DNA from 3 places in the Arthrobacter sp. alpha11c genome. Region 3 is predicted to be linked to each of the others. Evidence: predicted binding sites of a transcription regulator. Region 3 holds the regulator's gene; each other region holds the start of a gene.
The links. Region 3 encodes HrcA, which represses chaperone genes, less so after heat shock. Its sites were predicted from a motif close to TTNGCACTCGNNNNNNNCGAGTGCNAA; they were not measured.
Positions count from the first base shown of each region.

Region 1: a site for HrcA is predicted at 2,682-2,708, ahead of groES (co-chaperone GroES). Genes of this name have one in related genera too.
Region 2: a site for HrcA is predicted at 1,012-1,038, ahead of groL (chaperonin GroEL). Genes of this name have one in related genera too.

Region 1 is NZ_CP196747.1:5,066,461-5,070,447, reverse strand. It holds gene ACTAQJ_RS23665 (helix-turn-helix transcriptional regulator) at 1-333, opposite strand, end outside; partial or broken gene groL (chaperonin GroEL) at 546-2,160, opposite strand; gene groES (co-chaperone GroES) at 2,245-2,541, opposite strand; gene ACTAQJ_RS23650 (hypothetical protein) at 2,733-3,173, opposite strand; gene ACTAQJ_RS23645 (THUMP-like domain-containing protein) at 3,242-3,987, shown strand, end outside.
Region 2 is NZ_CP196747.1:2,622,076-2,626,062, reverse strand. It holds gene ACTAQJ_RS11880 (LytR C-terminal domain-containing protein) at 1-512, shown strand, start outside; gene ACTAQJ_RS11875 (cold-shock protein) at 703-906, shown strand; gene groL (chaperonin GroEL) at 1,223-2,848, shown strand; gene ACTAQJ_RS11865 (RNase H family protein) at 3,043-3,900, shown strand.
Region 3 is NZ_CP196747.1:616,263-620,249, reverse strand. It holds gene dnaJ (molecular chaperone DnaJ) at 1-955, opposite strand, end outside; gene hrcA (heat-inducible transcriptional repressor HrcA) at 1,007-2,014, opposite strand; gene ACTAQJ_RS02860 (DUF3097 domain-containing protein) at 2,188-3,048, shown strand; gene ACTAQJ_RS02855 (DUF4870 domain-containing protein) at 3,184-3,597, shown strand; gene hemW (radical SAM family heme chaperone HemW) at 3,628-3,987, opposite strand, start outside.

The sequences.
Region 1 (3,987 bases), 670 kb from region 3:
CTCGTCCAGTTCTTCCACTAAATGTTTTGCCCGGGACATCCATCCCGAGCTGCGGGCCGGCTCCCCGATGTCCATCAGGAACAGGACCAGCCAGGTTGCACAGCGGGCGGCGGCAGCCATGTCTCCTACTGTGAGGTACTCATCGTGCGCCCGTGCCAGGTAGGCGACGCCTTCGGAGTCCTTGCCCAACAGCATGGCCACTGAGGCCGCGACTTCGATGTCCTGGGGTGGCAATCCGCCCTCGGCGTCTGCCCGGGCAAGGCAGTCCATTGCATCGCCCCAGCGGTGCTCGGAGAACGCCGAGCGTCCCAGATCCAAGGCTGTAACCGGCATAGTCCACACTCATTCTGCGACCGGGAGCAACCCGGTTGGCGCACCCAAGCGGCCGTATTAGCGTCAGGGTACCGCCGCCGTCGTTAGCCCACAATGGGTCCACGCATCCTTGGCAAGCTGTGTGGGTTCCTGACCTTCTTTGATGCCGGGAGCCGCAAGAGGGCACAAAAAAGCCCTGGCCACGAGTGACCAGGGCTTTTTCGAACAGGGCGTTAGTGCTTGTGGCCTGCGTGTGCGTCTTCTTCCTCAACCGGCTTTTCGGCAACCAGGGTCTCGGTGGTGAGAACCAGGGCAGCGATGGAAGCAGCGTTGCGGAGCGCGGAGCGGGTGACCTTGACGGGGTCGATCACGCCGGCGGCGATCAGGTCCTCGTACTCGCCGGACTTGGCGTTGAAGCCGTGGTTGGCTTCGAGTTCGGAAACCTTGGAAACGACGACGAAGCCGTCGAAGCCGGCGTTCTGCGCGATCCAGCGCAGCGGCTGGATCAAGGCACGGCGGACGATGCCAACAGCTGCTGCTGCGTCACCTTCCAGGGCCTTGACGGCCGGGGACTCATCCAGTGCCTTGAGGGCGTGGATGAGGGCGGAACCGCCACCGGAAACGATGCCTTCTTCAAGGGCTGCACGCGTGGAGGAAACGGCGTCCTCGATGCGGTGCTTCTTTTCCTTCAGCTCAACCTCGGTGGCTGCGCCAACCTTGATAACGCCGATGCCGCCAGCCAGCTTGGCAAGGCGCTCCTGCAGCTTCTCGCGGTCCCAGTCGGAGTCCGTGCGGGTGAGCTCGGCACGCAGCTGGGCCACGCGGTCGGCAACATCCTGCTCGGTTCCGGCGCCATCAACGATGGTGGTGTTGTCCTTGGTGACCGTGATGCGGCGTGCCGTACCCAGTACCTCAAGGCCAACGGTGTCCAACGAGAGGCCAAGGTCCGGAGAAACAACCTGGGCGCCCGTGAGCGTAGCGATGTCCTGCAGCATGGCCTTGCGGCGGTCGCCGAAGCCCGGAGCCTTGACGGCCACAACGTTCAGCGTGCCGCGGATGCGGTTGACGATCAGCGTGGACAGGGCTTCGCCTTCGATGTCCTCGGCGATGATGAACAGCGGCTTGGAGGCCTGCAGCGCCTTCTCCAGCAACGGCAGGAAGTCCTGCAGCGAAGAGATCTTCCCCTGGTTGATCAGGATCAAGGCGTCTTCGAGGACAGCTTCCTGGCGTTCTGCGTCAGTGACGAAGTACGGGGAAAGGTAGCCCTTGTCGAACTGCATGCCTTCGGTGAGGACGAGTTCGGTCTGGGTGGTGGAGGATTCTTCGATGGTGATAACGCCATCTTTGCCCACCTTGCCGAACGCCTCGGCCAGCAGTTCGCCGATTTCGTCGCTCTGTGCGGAGATAGCGGCAACGTTGGCAACCTGGGTGCCCTGCACTTCGCTTGCGTTCTCCAGGAGGCGGGCTGCGATGGCTTCAATGGAAACCTCGATGCCACGCTTGATCTCGCCAGGAGCGGCACCAGCAGCAACGTTGCGCAGGCCTTCCTTGACCAGAGCCTGTGCCAGCACCGTAGCGGTGGTGGTGCCGTCGCCAGCGACGTCGTTGGTCTTGGTGGCTACTTCCTTGGCCAGCTGCGCACCAAGGTTCTCGTAGGGGTCGTCAAGCTCAACTTCGCGGGCGATCGTCACGCCATCGTTGGTGATCGTGGGAGCGCCCCACTTCTTGTCCAGCACGACGTTGCGGCCGCGCGGGCCAAGCGTCACCTTGACAGTGTTGGCGAGCTTGTCGATACCGGCCTCAAGAGACCGGCGGGCAGCATCGTTAAAAAGCAAGCTGCTTTGCCATGGTTGTGTCCTTTCAAGACAGAAAACCCGCACCGCAGAAGGTCGGAATGATTCCAACGCGGCTGCGGTGCGGGGCTCCAGGAAGTTACTTTACGACGATCGCAAGGACGTCGCGGGCGGACAGAACGAGGTACTCGTTGCCGCCGGTCTTGACTTCGGTTCCACCGTACTTGGAGTAGATGACGACGTCGCCAACAGTTACGTCAACCGGCACGCGGTTGCCGTTGTCATCGAAGCGGCCGGGGCCGATTGCAACAACTTCGCCTTCCTGCGGCTTCTCCTGTGCGGAGTCCGGAATTACCAGGCCGGAAGCCGTGGTCTGCTCTGCTTCGAGCGGGCGAACAACAATACGATCCTCAAGAGGCTTAATCGAGACCGACACTCGGACTCTCCTTTTCATGAGCTGATTCATGGACTAAGAACTAGGGTGCCGTAGCGTGCAACCGTCGTCGCGGTGCCGGTGGACGCCTGGCGTGATTAGCACCCTCCGGGGGAGAGTGCTAACACGACTCTATGTAAGCGTTAGCACTCGGTCAAGGTGAGTGCCAGAATTTCGTCCTGAGTGAACTCCCGTTACCGGCCAGTGAGGTCGTCCAGATCGTAGTCTTCGCCGTCGTCGTCCTCATCTGTGGGCGCGGATCCGCGGTTCAAATACAGCACGACGGCGGCCGCCAGGGCCACGACGCCGGAGATCACCAAGGCGATAATCCCGCCAATGCGGACCCCGCTGTAGAGGTCGCGGATATCGCGGGCTTCATCAGTAGGGTCATTCACGCTCTTGCCGGTCACTGAGTATGCGGCTGCATTGAATGAGTCCAAGGCGAAGATGACGATCAGCAGGCCAATGCAGATTACAGCGATCACGGCCCCCGCGATCAAGGCAGGGCGGGCAAAAGCGACGAGAGATCTGCCGGCTGAATGCTCTGGAGAATGCTCTGAAGCTCCCGGGCCAGCGGAGTGGTTCCCGCCAGGGTTGTTCGTATCGGAGGGCTGCGGAGCTGCGTTGTCTTCCATGCAAACAACCCTATCGTCGCTGATTCCCAACTCACGGCGTCAAGGCGCGCGCCGTTAGGCTTGATCCCATGTCTCACGCACCGCAGGAACAGATCGCACCCTTGCTGACCACTGAAGGATGGGAACTCCTTGCCTCGCTGGGGCCTTACCGCGAAGCCGAAGCGTTCAGTGTGAACGCCGACCTCCGAAAAGCAGGCCACTCCCCTGAACTCGTGGCCGCGGTACTGACGCAGTCCCGGCTTCGGACCCGCGCCGAGGCCAAGTTCGGCGAGTTCGCCCGCCAGATGCTGTTCACCCAGGCTGGACTTGAGCAGGCGACCCGCCTCAACGTGGCGGCCCGGCACGCCGAGCGTTTTGCCAAGGCCGGCATTTCCCACGTAGCCGACCTCGGCTGCGGCCTGGGAGCTGACTCCATGGCCCTGGCCTCGATGGAGATTGCCGTGACCGCCGTGGAAATGGATGAAACCACTGCCGCCTGCGCCACGATCAACCTCATGCCCTTCCCGCACGCCACAGTGGTGCATTCCGATGCCACATCAGTGGACCTGGACGGGATCGACGGCGTGTGGCTGGATCCCGCACGACGCACAACCTCGACGTCCGGGACCAAGAGGATCTGGGATCCGGAAGCGTTCTCTCCTCCGTTGTCGTTCGTTGAAGGGCTGGCTGCAGCCGGCAGGGCGGTGGGAGTCAAGATGGGTCCCGGGATGCCCCACGATTCGGTTCCGGCGAACTGCGAAGCGCAGTGGGTCTCCGTAGGCGGCGACGTCACTGAGGTCACCCTGTGGTTCAACGCGGTGGCCCGGCCGGGTGT
Region 2 (3,987 bases), 2.0 Mb from region 3:
TGACCGTAGGAGCCGTAGCCCTGGTGCTGGGACTCGTCGCTTTCCTGATACTTCCGCGGCTTGGCCTGGTGGCCCCCGGTGCGTCCACGAGCGTTTCGACGCCGGCGCCCCAGCAGAGCGAAACCTCCCCCTCTGCTGCAGCTACCGAATCAAGCAACGCCCCCATCGCTTCCGGTGAACCGAGCCCGGGGACCACACCTTCGGGCGAACCTTCCGCAACTCCTTCTTCAGCGCCCGTGGACAAGACCGTTGCTGTTGCCGTCTACAACGGCACGGGTACGGCTGGCCTCGCCAGCCGTGTGGCAGGGCTGGTCCAAGGCGATGGCTGGACGCTGGGAACTGTGGGGAACTGGGGTGGCCTGCCGCAGCAGTCGTCCGTGGTCTTCTACAACGTTCCCGGGCAGAAGACGAACGCAGAAGCGCTGGGCAAGCTCCTCGGTATCAGCGCGGTAATTGAATCTCCTGAAATACAGCAGCCACTGGTTGTTGTTGTGGGACCTGGCTACCAGTAATTTCGCTGAATTTCGGCAGTTTTTCAGTAGGTTTCAGCCCCGAAAGCCGCAACTCGGTTAAGCCTCAATAACAAAAGTCATGGTGGGCCCCTCGGCAGCAGCGCGCGGATAGTGACTGTGGTTACAGTGGATTGATTCCGGTCCGGAGATCCCGGCAACCGGTCTTGGCTACTGTGAAAGTGTGGGCATCATGGCTTTGGGAACCGTCAAATGGTTCAATGCCGAAAAAGGGTACGGCTTCATCACTGTGGATGACTCCGGCGACGACGTCTTCGTGCACTGGTCCGCTATTCAGATGGAAGGCTTCCGTGCCCTCGAGGAAGGCCAGCGGGTGGAGTTCGAATTAGGCGAAGGCCAGAAGGGTCCGCAGGCGGAAAGCGTCCGCGTTGCATAGTCCTTATCCCGGTCGCGTCAGCTAACGGCTGAAACCCCTTTGTTTATAGCGCAAAGTGGCGCTTCTGCTTTGCACTCTCCCCGGTCGAGTTGCCTAATTATTGATTTAGCACTCCTACGCTTCGACTGCTAACTGCGGCCCGGTTTACGCCGGGGGCGGATGGCTCTCGGAACGCCAGGAGGATCAAGAAACACCTTGGTGGGGTGAGGTCCGGAGCGCGGGGCATACAGAGGCCGCAAGCAAAGGATCGTCCGTCGCGGGCACCCCATCTGACAGGTTCCTTCTTAACGACTGTCCCGAAAGGACTACCGCCGTTATGGCCAAGATCATTGCATTTGATGAAGAGGCACGCCGCGGCCTCGAGCGGGGCCTGAACATCCTCGCCGACGCCGTCAAGGTCACCCTCGGCCCGCGTGGACGCAACGTCGTCCTCGAAAAGAAGTGGGGCGCCCCCACGATCACCAACGATGGTGTTTCCATCGCCAAGGAGATCGAGCTGGACGACCCTTACGAGAAGATCGGCGCTGAGCTGGTCAAGGAAGTTGCCAAGAAGACGGATGACGTCGCTGGCGACGGTACCGCCACCGCTACGGTTCTCGCCCAGGCACTGGTCAAGGAAGGCCTGCGCAACGTTGCCGCCGGCGCCGACCCCCTGTCCCTGAAGCGCGGTATCGAGAAGGCTGTTGAGGCAGTCATCAAAGAACTGCTCGCCTCTGCCAAGGAAATCGAAACCAAGGAAGAGATCGCAGCCACGGCTTCCATCTCCGCCGGTGACCCGGAAATCGGCAGCCTGATCGCCGAAGCCCTGGACAAGGTGGGCAAGGAAGGCGTCATCACGGTCGAGGAGTCCAACACCTTCGGCCTGGAGCTCGAACTCACCGAAGGCATGCGCTTCGACAAGGGTTACATCTCCGCTTACTTCGTCACCGACGCTGAGCGCCAGGAAACGGTCCTCGAAGACCCGTACATCCTGATCGTGAACTCCAAGATCTCCAACGTGAAGGAACTCGTCACGGTTCTGGAGAAGGTCATGCAGTCCAACAAGCCGCTGCTGATCATCGCTGAAGACATCGAGGGCGAGGCCCTGGCCACCCTGATCGTCAACAAGATCCGTGGCACCTTCAAGTCTGTAGCCGTCAAGGCTCCGGGCTTCGGTGACCGCCGCAAGGCACAGCTCGCCGACATCGCCATCCTCACCGGTGGCCAGGTCATCTCGGAAGAAGTTGGCCTCAAGCTGGAGAACGCTGGCCTGGAACTCCTCGGAACCGCCCGCAAGGTTGTTGTTACCAAGGACGAGACCACCATCGTTGAAGGTGCCGGCGACGCCGAGCAGATCGCGGGCCGTGTTGCCCAGATCCGCGCCGAGATCGAGAACTCCGATTCCGACTACGACCGCGAGAAGCTGCAGGAACGCCTGGCCAAGCTGGCCGGCGGCGTTGCAGTCATCAAGGCCGGTGCCGCAACCGAAGTTGAGCTCAAGGAACGCAAGCACCGCATTGAGGACGCAGTCCGCAACGCCAAGGCTGCTGTTGAAGAAGGCATCGTAGCCGGTGGTGGCGTTGCCCTCATCCAGGCTGGTGCCAAGGCATTCGCCAACCTGAACCTGCAGGGTGACGAAGCAACCGGCGCCAACATCGTCAAGGTTGCCATCGACGCTCCGCTGAAGCAGATCGCCTTCAACGCTGGCCTCGAGCCGGGCGTTGTTGCCGACAAGGTTCGCGGCCTGCCTTCCGGCCACGGCCTGAACGCTGCCACGGGTGTCTACGAAGACCTGCTGGCTGCCGGCGTCAACGACCCCGTAAAGGTCACCCGCTCCGCTCTCCAGAACGCTGCTTCCATCGCTGGTCTCTTCCTGACCACCGAAGCTGTAGTTGCCGACAAGCCTGAGAAGAACGCTCCGGCTGCCGGCGGCGACGACATGGGCGGCATGGGCGGCTTCTAAGCCTCCTAAGCTGTAGCGTCACGCTTCAGAGCAAACGACGGCGGTCCTCACCATTTGGTGGGGGCCGCCGTCTTGCTGTGCCGCCCATGTGAGTAGCAGATCAGGCCGTTCTGAGTGCTCAGAACGACATGTGCTGGTACTTACTGGGTGCTGGCACGCTTTCAGTGTCTGTGTGGTCTGGCAGGATTGAAGGCATGACGATTATTGCTGCCGCCGATGGCTCTGCTCTCGGCAATCCTGGGCCGGCCGGTTGGGCCTGGTATGTTGACGACTCCTGTTGGCGCGCAGGAGGTTGGCCCCACGGCACCAACAACATGGGCGAGCTCATGGCTGTCCTGGACCTGTTCCGCTCCACTGCCCACGTACCGCAAGAAGAACTGCTGATCCTTTGCGACAGCCAGTACGTCATCAACTGCATCACTAAGTGGATGCCCGGGTGGAAGCGGAAGGGCTGGCGCAAGGCTGACGGAAAGCCCGTCCTGAACGTTGACCTCCTCAAAGACATCGACCAAGCAATCGTGGGGCGCAAATACACTTTTGAATGGGTCAAGGGGCACGCCGGCCACGACCTCAACGAGGCAGCGGACGAGCGCGCACGCGCCGTAGCCACCGCCTTTCAGCAGGGGACAGCAGCTCCAAGCGGGCCGGGGTTTACGGGCTCAGGCCTGGGCTTGGCCGTGCCGGTTCCTGCTACCGCGGGCACCGGCAGCATTACGAGTACCCGCCCAGTTCCCACAACCGCCTCAGTTCCCACCACCGCTTCAGTTCCCCCGGCCAGAGCCGGGCGCAGCTTCCAATCCCATTCCGAGCCCACGTTGTTTGGGGAGTCGGGTATCTTCGGTCAACCGGATCTTTTCAGTGAATTGGACGAGGAGGCATCCGCTCAGGAATTGCCCGCAGAGGAAATCGTGGTTGCCTTGGAGCGCGAGCTCCTGCGCCCCGATGTGCGCAGTGACATCGGCAGGATTGGAGTATTGCTTCATCCCGACTTTGCCGAGATTGGCAGCTCCGGCCGGTTTTCGGACCCGGGACGCCATGATGGTGGCCCTTGAGGAGGACCCTGGCGAACCGATTGAGCTGGAAGTTCTTAGTGCCGATCGCCTGAGTGAGAACACTATCCTGCTGAACTACCGCAGTTT
Region 3 (3,987 bases):
GGCCGTAGCCCCTGAGGTGGGTGACGCCCAAACCGCGAAGCGTGATGACCTCGCCGGACTGGGTGCCAGCCTTGACGTCGATCTCCTGGGGCCCGTCGAAAGTTTCCAGGCTCAGTTCGGTACCCAAGGCTGCTGCCGTCATGGGAACGCTCAACGTAGCGTGCAGATCGTCGCCTTCGCGGATGTAGGTGGAGTCACTGTTGACGCGGATTTCTACATAGAGGTCACCGGCAGGTCCGCCTGCCGGTCCCGCTTCGCCCTGTCCGGAGAGCTGGATCCGCGTACCTGTGGCAACGCCGGCAGGTACCTTGATGGTGAGGGACCGGCGGCTGCGGATGCGGCCCTGCCCGTTGCACTCGTTGCAGGGATCCTTGATGACCGTACCGAAGCCCTCGCAGGAACCACATGGTGCGGTGGTCATGACCTGGCCCAAGATGGATCGAACGGCCCGCTGGACTTGGCCACTGCCGCCACAAATGTCACACCGCTCCGGGTGCGTGCCCGGCCGGCAGCAGCTGCCATCGCACGTCGGGCAGACGACGGCCGTGTCAACTTCAAGCTTCTTGTTGACACCAAACACGGCATCCTTGAGGTCGATGCGGACGCTGATCAGTGCGTCCTGGCCCCTGCGAACACGGGAGGCCGGACCAGCGTGCCCGCCGCCACCGCCGAAGAAGGTATCGAAGATGTCCTGGAACGCGAAGCCCTGGCCGGAGTAGCCACCACCGAAACCGTTGTCAGTGCCGTTCTCGTTACCGGTGGCATCGTAGACGCGACGCTTTTGGGGGTCGGACAGCACTTCGTAAGCATGCGTCACGGCCTTGAACTGCTCCGCGACATCCTCCCCCGGGTTGACGTCCGGGTGAAGCTTGCGCGCCAACTTGCGGTACGCCTTTTTGATCTCTTCCCCGGTGGCTTCCGGCGAGACTCCCAAAACGTCATAGTGGCTGCTCAAAGTCGGTATCTCTTCCTTGTTGTTACTGCGATTCTTATCTCGGGCCTGGCGTCAGCCGCCGAGAATGCGGGAAAGGTAGCGGGCCACGGCGCGCACGGCAGCCATGGTGGTGGGATAGTCCATCCGGGTTGGTCCGAGGATTCCCACCTTGGCACCGGAGCCGTACCCCGTTGCCACGACCGATGCTTCTGCCAGGCCGTCATAGGGATTCTCGCGCCCGATGCTCACTGTCACGCCGCGGGGATCATCACCCATGTCCGACAACAACCGGAGCATGACAACTTGTTCCTCAAGGGCTTCCAGCACTGGCCCGATACTCAACGGGAAATCCACGTTTGAGCGCGCAAGGTTGGCTGTTCCGGCCATGACGATACGCTCTTCACGGCTGGTGTCACTCAGGGCCTGCAGACCATGGGCAAGGTGCTGCGCGAGCCCACGAAGGTCCGGCGGACAAAGCGCAACCACGGACGGCAACACCTGCGGCAGCAATGCCAATTGGGTGCCCGCAATGCTGCCAAGGAACCGGGAACGCAGGGCCATCAAGGCCTCGTTGCTTACATCGGAACCGGCCTCGATGACCTTCTGGCCAACGCTTCCGGTATCTGCGATGAGCACCACGAGCACCTGCTTTGGCGCCAGGAGGACAAATTCGACGTGCCGGACCAGGGCCCGGTTGGAGTGCGGGTACTGAACGACGGCGACCTGGTTGGTCAGTTGCGACAGGAGCCTGACTGTGCGCTCAAGAATGTCATCGAGGTCGTCCGGCCCTTCAAGGAGCGAGTGGATGGCCCGACGCTCCGCGGCTGACAACGGCTTGACCTGCGAGATGCGGTCCACGAACAGGCGATAGCCCTTGTCCGTGGGGATGCGGCCTGCACTGGTATGCGGCGCTGCGATGAGGCCTTCTTCTTCCAGCACAGCCATATCGTTGCGGATGGTGGCGCTGGAAACGCCGAGATGATGCCGCTCCACAAGTGCCTTGGATCCAACAGGCTCACGTGAATGCACATAATCCTCAACGATTGCGCGCAGTACTTCAAGCTTGCGTGGCTCACTCATTGCAACACCTCCTGACGACTGTCCCGGCCTTTCTCGGACGGATAAATAGCACTCACTTAGCACTCAACATGCCCAAGTGCTAACAAGTCTAGTATGAGCCAGCACGTTGCTAGCATTGAAACCGCCCGCGGGAGTTATTCCCAACACAACCAGCGCAACCAGCAAAAAGGGGTATGAAGTCCTTGGCTTTCGATACGTGGGGCCCGCAGGATCTGTCCGTTCCTGCCAAACGCCAACTCCCCGAGGTCGCTGTCCAGCGCGGGATGGTCCTTGAAGACGTCCAGTCCGGCTGGGTGGGCGAAGTCACCCGGGTGGAGAAATCGGGGGGAATGCACATCGTCTCCCTTGAGGACAGGCGTGGTAAGACCAAGTCCTTCCAACTCGGGTTTGGTTTCCTGCTTGAAGGGCAGGCCATCCGTCTCATGCCTCCGGCCGCAAAGGCCCCTGCATCGTCTGTGCAGTCGGGTCGAACGGCATCCGGGTCAGTAAAGGTCCTGGGCCAGCGTGCCCAAGTGGCCAAAGCGAGCCGTATTTGGGTGGAAGGCAAGCACGACGCCGAACTGGTGGAGAAAGTCTGGGGCGATGATCTCCGCCTTGAGGGCATCGTCGTCGAGCCACTGCACGGCGTGGACGACCTCAAGTCAGCTATCGCCGCATTCTCCCCCGGGCCAGGGCGCCGGCTCGGGATCCTGGTAGACCACCTCGTAGCGGGCTCAAAGGAATCACGCATCGCCGCGGAAGCCATGACGGTCCCCGGAGCCGCCGGAAACGTGCTGATCGTCGGCCACCCGTATGTAGACGTCTGGCAAGCCATCCGGCCAAAAGTACTGGGTATTGAGCGGTGGCCGGAAGTTGCACGAGGCACTGACTGGAAGACCGGTATTCTGACCGCTTTCGGTTGGCCCCACGAAACCGCCGAAGACATTGGACTCGGCTGGCAGCGCCTGCTCAGCGGGGTACGCAGCTATGCGGACTTGGAAGCCTCGCTCCTGGGACGGGTGGAGGAAGTCATCGATTTCCTTACCACTCCCTGACTGCCTTGTCCTGATTTGCGTTTCCTGAATTCGCTTTTCCCAGAGACGTAACGGGGCGTTGGTCCCGGGATGACCCGGGACCCAGTATTCTGGGACAGCAACACCGCAGCATCTTTACAGCAAAGGGAAGACACCGTGGCAGAGAACGCTCCTGAAGAACCGGGCAGCGCCGCAGGCCAGCCCCAGTACCATGGCGCGCCCGCGAACGCACTCCCACTGACGGCAAGCGAAGACCGGCAGTGGGCCACCTTGGCGCACTTCGGGGGAATTCTGGGATGCCTGCCGTCCCTGTTGATCTATCTGATCTTCCGTGATCGCGGACCCTTTACGGCGCAGGAATCCAAGGAAGCCCTGAACTTCACGCTTCCTCCGACCATCGCGGCAGTCCTGGCAAATATCCTGGTTCTGCTTCCCGTAGTGGGCAATATCTTCGCAGTCATCGCCACGGGCATCTGGGTAGCACTCACGTGCTTTTCAGTCTCGGCGGGTATTCGTGTCAACCACGGTCAGCCCCACCGCTACAAGCTCAACCTGCGCTGGATCAAGTAGTCCAAGGCTTCCAGCGGATTCTGCCGACGGTTAGTCCGGCAGAATCCTGCGCACAACGGCGTCGGCCAGGAGTCGGCCTTTGAGCGTCAGAACCAGGCGACCCTTGAAGGCCGCACCTGGATCCACGAGTTCTTCAGCGATCAGTCCTGCCATCGCATGGCGGCCAACTTTGTCCAACGCGTCAACGGAGAGACCGGTACCGAGCCGTGCCTCAAGCATGATGCGCTCGACTTCCCGGGTTTCGGCGTCAAGGGTTTCCCTACCAGCTGCCGGCGAGTCTCCTGCAGCCAGCCTGTTGGCATAAGCCGTGGGGTGCTTAACGTTCCACCAGCGGACCCCGCCGACGTGCGAGTGAGCGCCCGGACCGATCCCCCACCAATCGTCTCCCCG